DNA from 3 places in the Paenibacillus terrisolis genome. Region 1 is predicted to be linked to each of the others. Evidence: riboswitches for the same ligand, from Rfam matches in the RefSeq annotation. Region 1 holds a riboswitch; each other region holds the start of a gene.
The links. A riboswitch is a leader RNA that binds a small molecule or an ion and turns the genes downstream of it on or off. The one in region 1 is predicted to bind cobalamin.

Region 1 (4,227 bases):
GTAAATAGGTCGCCGTGATTGAAATTCCATGTCTCCGGGCTGAAGCAGCCCTTGCAGTAATGCCGGCAGCCGCTGATGAAAATAGCGGCCCTGAGGCCTTCGCCTTCATTGATCGTTTCGGGATAATAGCCGCAAATATTCATGCGTCATGTTTAACCCGGTCGCGGACTTCCGCTTGCTTGGCCGCGTTGAAGCGGGTTTGGAAATCCCCGGTCAGATACCCGGTTACCCGGCGGAGACGGCGGATATGAACCTCGTTTTCGCTTTTGCCGCAAGAAGGGCAATTCGCCCCGATGATGCCTTCATATCCGCAAGCGGAGCAGCGGTCAATCGGGTGGTTGATGCTGAAATAGCTGACTTGCTGTTTAAGAGCGTATTGAACGATTTTCAGGAATGCCGCAGGGTTGCTCCGGGCATTGCCGTTGAGTTCAATATACGAGATCGCCCCGGCGTTGCACAGATCGTGGAACTTCGCTTCCAGCTCGATTTTTCTCGCCGCGCTGATGTCGTAATACACCGGAACGTGAAAAGAATTGGTATAGTATTCGCGGTCGACCACTTCCGGTACGGTACCGTAGGTGACCTTGTCGCGTTTGGTAAATTTCCCGGACAAGCCTTCCGCCGGTGTGGCGAAAAGCGTAATGTTCAAATTGCAGCGTTCGCTTTGGCGATCGCAATAAGCGCGCATGAAAGAGATCAGCTCCAAGGCTTTTTCGTATACCGTTTCGTCTTCGGCATGATGTTTGCCGTACATCGCCTTCATGCATTCCGCCAGCCCGATGAATCCGATGGACAAGCTGCCATGTTTCAGAAGATCCCGAACCGGCTCGTCAGGAGCGAGATATTCGCCGCCTTCCCATACGCCCTCGCGCATCATGAAATCGGAGGCTTTGGCTTTTTGGGAAGATTGGATTTCAAAGCGGTGGAGCAGTCCTTCGAGAGCAATATCCATATAATGCTCAAGCTCGTGGTAGAAGCCGCGTTCATCGGCTTTCTTTCGGCGTCCCAGCGCAATGCCGTGTTCCAGTCCTAGTTTGACCAGATTCAACGTGTTGAACGACAGATTGCCTTTGCCGGATAAATGATTGCGGCCAAACCGGTCGGCCAGCACCCGGGTGCGGCAGCCCATTGTGGCGAACTCCGTATCCGGATCGGCCGGATCGTAATACTGCAGATTCAGCGGCGCGTCCAGATTGGCGAAGTTCGGATACAGCCGTTTGGCCGAACATTCCGCCGCTTTCAGGAATAGCGGATAGTTGGGTTCGCCCGGATTTTGGTTGGTACCCTGTTTGCATTTAAAGATTTGAATCGGGAAAATCGGCGTTTCTCCGCTGCCAAGTCCGCGCATCGTCGCGTTCAGCAGGGAGCTGATGACTAATTGTCCTTCCGGCGAAGTGCAGGTTCCGTAGTTGATGCTGGTGAACGGAATTTGCCCGCCGGCCCGGCTCGACATCGTGTTCAGATTGTGAATGAGGCTTTCCGAGGCCTGCATGGTTTCGCTTTCGGTTTCTTTTAAAGCGTATTTGAACGTTTTCGGGAAACGCTCCCGGAGGTCGCCGCGGCTCATCGCAATGTCTCCGTAATCTCCAGCGGATTCTCCTTCCTCAAAATACTCCAGACCTTTCAGGAAATACTTGCGGAACGACTTGCCCACATAAGGAGCCAGGTCGAAATCCAGCTTGTTGGCGGATACTCCTCCGTATTGGGAGTTCTGCTGGGATTGAAAAATAATTGCGACGAGCGCCATCGCCGTCATGATCGAGGTGGGCGGACGCACGCTGCCGTTGCCAGTGTTAAAGCCTTCCCGCAGCAATTTCTCGAAAGGGATAAAAATGCAGTTGGTCGTGCCGATCGCATATTGATCAAGATCATGGACATAGAGAATGTTGTCGCGGATCGCCTGAACCACCCGTTTCGGCATGACAAAATGATTCGCATACCATTTGGCATATTCGCTGCCGAATTTGCTCATTTTGCCGGAGAAGCTCTCACCGTTCAAATTGGCGTTTTCCCGCAAAACCTCGAGATTACGGCTGTGAACGATCTCCTCGCCTAATTGAATGACTTCATCCAGCATTTCATCTTGGTCAGTATATACTTGGTTCAACAATGCCATAACAAAGTTCTCCTCCCCAAAAACTAAGCATTGACTGCATATAAAAAGCATCTCCAACCCGACAAGGCTGAAAATGCCCGAATGCGCTACAATGGAACTTAAAACATTCACGTTATATCGTGAAACTTATGTATAAGCAGCAAGCGGACACCTCTCCTGTTCCTCGCAGGATCATATACAGCGGTGTCGTCAAATAGGCAGGTCTCCTGGCTTACGGTATATCCGCCGGCGCCTTCCCGTATTTGCCCTATCACAATATACAGTGGCATGAATGTCGGCGAACCGCTATTGGCTTCTCCCAGTTGAGAGCGTCACCAAAGCTACCGTTTACAGTGGCGGGACCGCAGCGGAATTGCACCGCACTTCCCTTTTAAGGTCCGGAGGACTAGGTCTTCCGAATCACCTATTTATACTATATTTGGTTGTCATGTTCTAAGATTAACTCAATATGTTGTGTTTGTAAACGGTGGATTTATAGAATCGATTGCTGATAAAAGAGGGCTGATCCCCCAATCGCTAGTCCCGTGAGGGACACGGGAGTTTGTGAACTTTTTATGGGCGATGATGGGATTTTTTCCAGTGGAGATTAAATGGTTTATAATAAAGGGATGAAGGGTTTGACCCAATATCTAGTAATCTTAGAAGTGACAAACCATGAAAAGAGGGGATTAAGATGGCCATTGCAGAAGTGACGGTGATTCCGATCGGAACGGGGAGCACCAGCCTTAGCGCTTATGTTGCGGATTTGCAGCGGGTTTTGGAGCAGCAGGAGGGAGTAGTTTGCACGCTGACCTCGATGGGCACCATCATCGAAGGGGCACTGGACGACGTGTTTGCCGCCATACGGGCGATTCACGAAGCGCCGTTCCAGTCCGGCGCCCAGCGGGTGTCCACGTCGATCAAAATCGACGACCGCCGCGACAAAGCCGGCTCTTCGGAGCAGAAGCTGCGCTCGGTGCGGGAGAAGCTTTAGGCTCCCCCGCCGCCGAAGCGGCGTGAAAAAGGGATGGAGAGCGTCCGCATTCCGGAAATTTACGCTTGCTTTATTTTTCAAAAGCGGTATAATAAATTTTGTTTCACGCTAAAAACAGATGTGCTGGTGTAGCTCAGCTGGTAGAGCAACGCATTCGTAATGCGTAGGTCGGGGGTTCGAATCCCTTCACCAGCATCCTAAAAGCAAGCAAAACGCGCCTTCCGAGGTTTTCGGAAGGCGCGTTTTTTTGTGCAGTAAGTTTAAACTTCTAACATCCTTCTAACCCTGGTTCATTTGACGAAAATTACTCTTCCCATTTGGAATGAAGGACATGATGGCAAAAGTTAGGTCGCTTATATCCCGGAAGAAGCATTTCGCACACGTCGGCGTTAATCGTGCCGTATGTCGTTTCCGGTTTATGCTTGAAGCCTTCCAAGAAGGCATGTAAGATGTCGTGTTTGAACCGGTTGCGAGGAAAAGCCTCGACGATTTGCTGCCGCGCTTCTGCTGAGATGAGATCAAAGTTCTTTCCAACGACATCATAACCGACGCCAAAATTCATAAGCGCCACTTCGGTTTCCTTATATTCGACGATTCCGATGGTTGTATGCAGGGCAACCGCATCCCATACAAGCCGAATGGAATCTTCCGGAATACCGCGACTTTTAAGAAAATCGCGGGCAGCATTAGCCCCGTCGACCTCAAAGCGTTTGTCCGTGCTTCGGAATGCGGGAGTAAGGCCGATGTCGTGGAACAGCGAACTGATATACAGCAATTCGGAATCGTATTTCATTTGATTCAGCTTACCCCTTAAAGCTGCGAACAGAAATACACGGTTCGAGTGGTTCCACAGAAGGTCGTCACCATGCTCACGCAATAATTCAGCTGCTTCAAGAGCTAGTTTACTATCCGGAATCTTTATATCAACGATTAAATTCGTCATCGACAACTTTCCCCTTTGTCATTTTATTGCAAAATTTGAGGCTGCTTCTTCGGCTTCTTTATATGCTTTCTGCAAGACTTCATTTTTATCTAATATAGAGGTTCCTTGAACCCGAAGTATTTCATAATCTTCAATACCAAGAAAATGAAACATCGACTTCAAGTACTTATGGGAGTATTCGACTTCGGTATACCA
Region 2 (4,227 bases), on a different contig from region 1:
GAGATTTTTGCGCCTGTTTCGGGAGAGGCTGTTCCGCTTGCCGCCGTTCCGGACGAGGCTTTTGCGGGCGGCCACATGGGACAGGGGATCGCCATTAAACCATCCGAAGGTAAGCTGATCGCTCCTTTTGACGGGACAGTAGTTCATGTTATCAAAACCAACCATGCCGTAATGCTTGAGCATTCGTCAGGCCTGCAATTTTTGTTCCATATCGGGATCAATACGGTATCCCTTAAAGGAGAAGGCTATACATCCCATGTTCAGGTTGGGGAGGTGGTTAAAGCCGGAAAACTGTTGATCGAGTTCGATATCGATAAGATCGAGAGTGCAGGTTATCCCGTCATTACACCAATCATAGTAACAAACGCCAACGAAGTGACCGGCAGCTTGGAGACTTTCACCGGACCTGTGACTGCAGGCAGCAGCGTCATTTTGAAGGCGGTTCTAAAATCATAACAATATAATATTGAAAGGATGATTTTTGCATGATTCTGGCAAAATTGCAAAAGCTAGGAAAATCGTTGATGCTTCCTGTCGCGACACTTCCGGCGGCAAGTATTTTGCAAAGCTTCGGGCTGCTCAACTATGAAAAGGACATCCCTTTGGGATCGGTAGTGGGCGGTGCTCTGAACACTTACTTCGCTCCGTTTCTGAACGCCGCCGCGGGAGCCATTTTTGGCAACCTGGCGCTGATTTTTGCAATCGGGGTGGCTATCGGATTCGCGGGAGATGCCGTTGCGGGGTTGTCCGCACTTATCGCTTATCAAGTTTTGGTGAAGGTGCTGGCAACTGTACCGGCCGCGTTCTCCTGGATTCCAGACGACGCCGTTCTCGACATGGGCGTGCTCGGCGGTATTTTCGCAGGTTTGTGGTCCGCTTATCTCTATAACAAGTTTCACAAGATCAAACTTCCGGATTGGCTCGGTTTCTTCGCCGGCAAACGTTTCGTGCCGATTATTACCGCAGCCAGCACGATGGTGCTTACCGTATTCGTCGGTATGATCTGGAGCCCGATTCAAGACGTTATCAGTCAGTTCGGTAACTGGGTGGTTGGACTCGGCGCCATCGGATCGCTCGTATTCGGTATCGCCAACCGCCTCTTGATTCCAATCGGTTTGCATCACGTTATCAATACGATCGCCTGGTTCCAAATCGGCGACTTTACGAATGCCGCAGGGCAAGTGGTACACGGGGACCTCAACCGTTTCTTTGCCGGAGACAAAACGGCGGGGATGTTCATGACCGGTTTCTTCCCAATCATGATGTTCGCATTGCCTGGCGCCGCACTTGCGTTTATCCATACCGCAAAACCGGAAAAACGCAAAATGGTGGCTGGCATTTTCATCGGTTCCGCGCTGGCCGCATTCCTGACAGGGATTACCGAACCGCTTGAATTCTCATTTATGTTCGTTGCACCGCTTCTTTATGTCGTGCATGCGATTTTGACAGGGATTGCCGGTTACATTATGTACATTCTGGATGTCAAGCTGGGCTTCGGGTTCTCCGCAGGTTTGATTGATTACCTCGTGAACATGAAGCTGTCGACGAACGCGTGGATCCTGATTCCGGTCGGTCTCGTATTCTTCGTCGTGTACTATCTGCTGTTCCGGATCATCATCAAGGCGTTCAACCTCAAAACGCCGGGCCGTTCCGACGATCCGAACGAATTCGAAATTGAAACAGGCGCTCCTGCTCAAGCCGCAACTGGTGGCGCAGCCGACAGCAGAGCCGCAAAAATTCTGACGCAAATCGGCGGACCAAGCAACATCGAATCCGTGGATGCGTGCATTACCCGCCTTCGCCTCATCGTCAAGGACGACAAAATCGTAAATGACGGGGCGCTTAAAGCACTTGGCGCATCCGGCGTCATGAGACTCGGCAAAGGCGCAGTCCAAGTCGTATTCGGGCCTCAATCCGAAGCGATCAAAGACGAAATCCTAAAATTGCTGTAGGGTAACACACACGATATCAAAAGAGTCAGCAGGGCGGAGCTTCCATCCGCCCTGCTTATTTATGTTTACGTTTCAAAACCAAAATGGTTTCATGCTCAAGGAAGAAGTTGTAAGGAAATTAATCCGATGCGTTTTATGTTGTATAATCGGAAATTATGCAGTAACATGTATCTATATTCGAACTGAATATGAGGGGAATAGGTGCTTCATCCGTTTGGGTTGAAGCTTAAAAGGGAAGTCCGGTGTAGCGCCGGCGCGGTCCCGCCACTGTAACAGGGGAATCGGAGCAATCATGCCACTGACGAGTTTGACTTGTCGGGAAGGCCGTCTTCCGGTACCGATCCTGAAGCCAGGAGACCTGCCTATTTCGACAGCACTGCTGTACCTACGGGAGATAGGGAGGTGTTAAAGATGTGTACCGTCGAATTCCGGATCGAGGGCTCTCTTTAGCTGCGCCGTGCAGGCTTGCTGAAGGGGGCTTTTTTGTTTTACACAACAAACAAGGGAGGAAGAGAAATTGAGACAAATTACAAGCGGCAACACGGGGTATCCGAGAATTGGCAAACAGCGGGAATGGAAAAAGAGCATCGAGGCTTACTGGGCCGGAAAAATCACCGAAGCACAGCTGCATGAGCAGTTGACGGCCATTCGCCTGGATCATTTGCGGCTGCAGCAGGATAAAGGAATCGATGTCATTCCGGTTGGCGATTTCACGTATTACGATCATGTGCTGGATACAGCCACGATGTTCGGGCTGATTCCTGAACGGTTCGGTTGGGCGGAGGGGACGTTGCCGCTCAAAACTTATTACGCGATTGCCAGGGGAAATGACACGGCGACAGCCAGCAAAATGACCAAATGGTTTAATACGAACTACCACTATATCGTCCCCGAGCTTAGGGATTTAGAGCCTCGACTGACTGTAAACCGCCCGCTGGCGGCCTATCTTGAGGCCAAAGAACAGCTCGGGATCGAAGGAAGACCGGTTCTGCTCGGTTTGTTTACTTTTTTGAAATTGTCCAAAGGTTTTACGAATGCGGAATGGGGAGGATGGATAGCCAAGCTGCTGCCTTTGTACGTCAACGTCCTTCAGGATTTAAAAGCAGCGGGAGCCGCTTGGGTACAAATCGATGAGCCGGCCGCAGTGATTTCCTTAACGGAGGAGGATCTCCGCCATCTTCGGCAAATCTATGAAACCATTGCCGAGCAGGTCCCCGGACTGTCGATCATGCTGAATACTTTCTTCGAATCGGTTGCAAATTATGAAGAGTTCGTCAGCTTGCCGGTGAGCGGGTTTGGACTCGATTTGGTGCATGGCAAGGAAAGAAACCTTGAGTCTCTGCGCCGTTATGGCTTCCCGAAAGGCAAAACATTAGGGGCGGGGCTGATCGACGGCAGAAACATTTGGCGAACGGATCTGGATCAGGCCCGTCAGTTACTGGACGAAATCCTGGATCTGGCCGGCAACCCGGCGGTGATCATTCAGCCTTCCTGCAGCTTGCTCCACGTGCCGGTCAACGCCAGCCCAGAGACAAAACTTGACCCGGCGCTGCTGGAGTCGCTCTCTTTTGCCGAACAAAAGCTCGATGAAGTGATCGCCTTAGGTCAAGCCGCATCGAGAGGCGTTACGCCTGAATTGTTCGCGAATAACCGCACGGCATTGCGAAGTCTTGCCGAAGCTCCGGCCAGAAATCGCGATCACGTTCGAAAAGCTGTGGAGAAAGCCATAGCGGAATTTCCGCACAGAAACAGCGAGTTTGGCGAGCGGCGGGGGAAACAGGAAGCAAAATGGAATTTGCCGTTTTTGCCGACGACGACAATCGGCAGTTTTCCGCAAACGGCCGAGGTTCGCGCGGCCCGGCAGAAATGGCGGAAGAAAGAATGGTCCGAGGAGCGGTATGACGAGTTCATCCGGGCCGAAATTCGCAAATGGATTCAAATCCAGGAGGAAATCGGACTGGACGTGCTGGTACACGGCGAGTTTGAAAGAACGGATATGGTGGAATTTTTTGGCGAGAAACTCCCGGGATTTGCGTTTACGCAAGGCGGATGGGTGCAGTCCTACGGCACGCGCTGCGTGAAACCGCCGGTCATCTACGGAGACGTCGAGTTCGACCAACCGATGACTGTGAAGGAGACGACCTTTGCGCAATCGCTCACCGACAAACCGGTGAAGGGAATGCTGACCGGGCCGATTACGATTTTGAACTGGTCTTTCGTTCGCAGCGATCTTTCGCGGGAGCAGGTTGCCTATCAGATCGCGCTTGCGCTACGC
Region 3 (4,227 bases), on a different contig from region 1:
CGCAGCGGGAATATACCTTCAAACTGCAAAGCGTTGCCCGCGGTCTCGACAAGGCGTCGGCCGATTTAATGGCTTCGCTGGATACGATAAGGGACAATGGGGATGTTACGGCTGAGAGCTCCGGACGTGTGCTTGAAATGGGGCAGTCTTATGCGCAAATGCTTTTGGAGGAATCGGTTCAACCGGCATTTACGGGAATGATGGAGCAGGAGCACCGCTCGGCTTTACTAAAACTGCTCAATAGAGAAGAGGTTCTGGAGGCGGCCTGGACGAATCGTTCGGATGGCACGTTTGTAGTCTCGATTCCGGAGGCGGGACTCGTGACCGCCAAAGGCAGGGAGTGGTTCAAACGGGCCATGCAGGGGGAAACGGTGCTCTCGGAAGCATACGTATCGGCGATTTCCAAACGCCGCTGCATGACGCTTGCCGTGCCGATTTTGAAGGAAGGCTCCGTCATCGGCGTGCTCGGGGCGGATTTGTCGGTGGAGTCCTGAAGAAGGTTATGGGAATACGCGGAAACAAAGATTTCAAAATTCGTTTTTTGCGTGAAGCAAAGGGAAGCGGGAAGTTTCCCGGCAGGCGAAAGTTAAAATCTTAACTTTTTCATATTGTCAGCCTGGCTCTTTTCCCCTATAATCCATTAGAGAAGAATTGCCTTTAGACAAGCGAATAACGAAAGTGCCCGTGGGTCCCGGAGATGAGGCGAAAGCCGCATGCTTTGGGTTAAAAGGGAAGCCGGTGCAAATCCGGCACGGTCCCGCCACTGTAAACAGGGATGAAGCTCATATGATGCCACTGTCGCCCGCCAAGGGAGATGGGAAGGCGAGCTGAAATCTTAACCTGCGAGTCAGGAGACCTGCCAACGGGAAATCTAGACGGTCCTTCGAGGAAAGGATGACGCTCTGCTGAAAGGATCATTGCCTTTAGACGGATGCTTGGATATCCGGTGTGGCGTGACTTTGTAGACGTACCCCAATCCTTAGCGGATTGGGGTTTTCCTGTTTGAAGAATGGTTCAAAGGGGAGACGAAACGGCCGCTAAACTGCAAAACGCTTCGGATTCAGGTGTTTCTTGAATAAGAAACGAAGAGGAGAAGGTCAGATGAAAAATTGGAAACAGATATGGGTAGCCGGGCTGCTCGCTTTGATGCTGGTCGTTATGGCCGGCTGCGGCGCGAACAATACCGGGAACAACACGGCGAACAACGGAAATGGAAATGCCGCGGTTAATTCTTCGGCGCAGTCCGAACAGCAGAATCAAACTGCGGCAAATGCCGATGATGAACAGGCGGAGCAAACGACTTACCCATACACGGTAAAGGATTCCTCAGGCACGGAATTTACGTTTGAGTCGGCGCCGCAAAAAATCGTGTCGTTGGCTCCTTCGGAGACGGAGGTTTTGTTTGCATTAGGTTTGGATCAGCAGGTCGTTGGCGTTTCGGATCTGGACGATTATCCCGAGGCAGTTAAGGACAAGCCGAAAATGGGCGGCTCCAAGGTTAACGTAGAGGCTATCGTGGCGGCACAGCCCGATTTGGTCGTAGCGGCCAGCTTCATCGACGATGCTACCGTCAAAAGCTTGACCGACCTCGGACTCAAAGTATTCCGGGCCGATCCCAAAACGTTCAGCGATGTTATGGACCATATCAAGACCATCGGCACCATTACGAATCAACAGGCTGAAGCCGGCAAGGTTCTTGAGCAAATGAACCAGGAAATGACGCAGGTGACGGATGCCGTCAAATCGCTCACGCCGGATCAGAAGAAAAAGGTATATATTGAATTTTCGCCGGGCTGGACCGTCGGCAAAGGCGAGTTTATGGATGAAATGATCACTTTGGCCGGCGGCGTGAACGTGGCTTCCGACACGACCGGCTGGACGGAGATTAATGAAGAGAATATCATTAAGGCAAATCCTGACGTCATTTTGTATGCCAAAAGCGTCATCGACGAGAACAACAAGACATTGGCGGACATTATTAAGAGCCGTAGAGGATGGGACCAAATTACGGCCGTCAAGGAAAACCGCCTCGTGCCGCTTGACGATAATCTGCTCAGCCGTCCGGGTCCTCGCGTAACTCAGGGATTGATCGAAGTGGCTAAAGCGATTTATCCGGATTTAATTAAGCCATGATAGGCCGTAAGCTGGCCGGGTACGGAGCGATCGGACTCATCCTGCTCGCCGTAACCTTGCTTGTTTGCATCGGAGTGGGCTCCGTTCCGCTGCCGGCAGGGCAGATCGTCGGTATTTTGCTTCACCGGCTTCCGGGAGTCTCTTCCTGGATTACGCCGGATTGGAGCACCGCTTCGGAACAAATCGTCACGCAAGTGCGTCTGCCGCGGGTGCTGCTGGGCCTGCTGGTCGGAGCCTCGCTGGGCGTGGCGGGGACCGCCTTTCAAGGCGTGCTGCGCAATCCGCTGGCCGACCCGTTTACGCTTGGGGTATCTTCGGGTTCGGCGATCGGCGCGGCCGTGCTGATCTTTTACGGCTGGCAGTACTCTTTGATCGGCGTATTTACTTTGCCGCTCGTGGCATTTGTAACAGGGATCGCAACGCTCTGGATCGTCATTTGGCTGGCGCGGGAGAACGGAAGCATTCCGATCGAAAGCTTGGTTTTGTCCGGCGTTGTCATGCAGTCGTTCCTTGGGGCGGTCGTTTCTTTTTTAACGGCGATGTCCAAACGGACGGTAAATGAAATTTTATATTGGACGATGGGCAGTTTGAGTCTTCGCGGATGGTCGTATACGGCCATCCTTTTCCCGTATTTGGCGCTTGGCGCGATATTCCTATGGAGCCAGGCCCGCAGTTTGAACCTGCTCGCTTTGGGCGAACGCCAGGCCGCGCATTCCGGGTTGCACGTCGAACGCACCAAACTGATCGTACTGCTGGTGGCTACGCTAATGACGGCCGCCGCCGTGTCGGTATCCGGCGTTATCGGGTTTGTCGGACTGGTTATTCCGCATATGATCCGGCTTATCACAGGGCCGGACTACCGCTTGATTATTCCGCTATCCGCGCTGGGCGGCGGCATCTTCATGATGTGGAGCGATCTGGCCGCCCGCACGCTGCTGGCGCCGACGGAAATTCCGCTCGGCATTGTAACCGCGTTTGTCGGCGCGCCGTTTTTTGCCTATTTGCTGTATCGCAAGAAAAAGCAGCGGGAGGAGGAGTTGCGATGATCGAGGTCCAGGGCGTCTCCAAAACTTATGGCCGCGAGCCGGTGCTGCAGGATGTGACTTGGAGCGTGAGCAAAGGAGAATTCTGGGGAATCATCGGCCCGAACGGCAGCGGCAAAACCACATTGCTAAGCCTGATATCCGGCGTCGAAAAACCCGATCGCGGCGAAATTTGGGTGAAGGGTAAGCGTCTTGAAGATTACAGCCGAAAAGAGCTGTCGCGGAAGGTCGCCGTACTGCAGCAGAACGGGCTGCCGCCGGTGTCTTACCGTGTCCGGGACGTGATCGAAATGGGAAGATTTCCGTTTCAGGATTGGCGAGGCAGGGAGAAAGATCACGAGGCCGAAGGACAGCGCCTGCTTGATGAAATTATGGATCGGCTGGATTTGCGCGAACTGGCCGACCGGCCGCTCGGCGCGCTTAGCGGCGGCCAGCGCCAACGGGTCGCTTTAGGCAAAGTCATGGCTCAACAGCCCGAAGTCGTTCTGCTCGACGAGCCGACGACCTATCTCGATCTGCATTATCAACTGCAGTTCATGGAGCTTGTCGCCGACTGGCAGCGGGCCGAAGGATTGACGGTGGTTTCCGTACTGCACGATCTTAATCTTGCTGCCTTATATTGCGGGCGCTTGCTGGTCATGAGCGGCGGGAAGCTTATGGCGCAGGGGTTCCCGGAAGACATTTTATCGCCGGATATGGCGGAAACGGTGTTTGGCGTCAAATCGCACGCGGTCGCCCACCCCGATGGCGGGATTCCGCAGCTGCTGCTGCAAAGAACATCAAGGACGAATTAGGCTTATGCTGAAAGGAGCAAGGATAAACATGCAACAACCCCTGACTGAAATCATCCGCAAAATCGTACCTTTGGATCAAGAGGCCATGAACGCCGCATCGGCGCATCTTGACCAACTGACCAAACCGCCGGGAAGCCTCGGCAAGCTGGAAGGGCTGGCTGTAAAACTTGCTGGAATTACGGGGAAAAGCTATACCGCTTTCCCAAACCGCGCGGTCATCGTCATGGCCGCCGATCACGGCGTATGCGAGGAAGGAG

Region 2: it holds a riboswitch for cobalamin, as region 1 does, so the genes downstream of both, metE (5-methyltetrahydropteroyltriglutamate--homocysteine S-methyltransferase) here and ACI48K_RS16305 (anaerobic ribonucleoside triphosphate reductase) in region 1, are expected to answer to the same signal.
Region 3: it holds a riboswitch for cobalamin, as region 1 does, so the genes downstream of both, ACI48K_RS00495 (ABC transporter substrate-binding protein) here and ACI48K_RS16305 (anaerobic ribonucleoside triphosphate reductase) in region 1, are expected to answer to the same signal.

What each region holds. Positions count from the first base shown of each region.
Region 1 is NZ_JBKFGG010000017.1:159,502-163,728, reverse strand. Features, by position in the region: gene nrdG (anaerobic ribonucleoside-triphosphate reductase activating protein) at 1-143, opposite strand, end outside; gene ACI48K_RS16305 (anaerobic ribonucleoside triphosphate reductase) at 140-2,116, opposite strand; cobalamin riboswitch at 2,296-2,538, opposite strand; gene ACI48K_RS16300 (MTH1187 family thiamine-binding protein) at 2,790-3,089, shown strand; tRNA gene ACI48K_RS16295 (tRNA-Thr) at 3,212-3,284, shown strand; gene ACI48K_RS16290 (HD domain-containing protein) at 3,394-4,032, opposite strand; gene ACI48K_RS16285 (FMN-dependent NADH-azoreductase) at 4,051-4,227, opposite strand, start outside.
Region 2 is NZ_JBKFGG010000006.1:161,089-165,315, forward strand. Features, by position in the region: gene ACI48K_RS08375 (PTS sugar transporter subunit IIA) at 1-456, shown strand, start outside; gene nagE (N-acetylglucosamine-specific PTS transporter subunit IIBC) at 489-1,952, shown strand; cobalamin riboswitch at 2,135-2,332, shown strand; gene metE (5-methyltetrahydropteroyltriglutamate--homocysteine S-methyltransferase) at 2,470-4,227, shown strand, end outside.
Region 3 is NZ_JBKFGG010000001.1:99,397-103,623, reverse strand. Features, by position in the region: gene ACI48K_RS00500 (methyl-accepting chemotaxis protein) at 1-494, shown strand, start outside; cobalamin riboswitch at 670-878, shown strand; gene ACI48K_RS00495 (ABC transporter substrate-binding protein) at 1,102-2,133, shown strand; gene ACI48K_RS00490 (FecCD family ABC transporter permease) at 2,133-3,179, shown strand; gene ACI48K_RS00485 (ABC transporter ATP-binding protein) at 3,176-3,970, shown strand; gene cobT (nicotinate-nucleotide--dimethylbenzimidazole phosphoribosyltransferase) at 3,999-4,227, shown strand, end outside.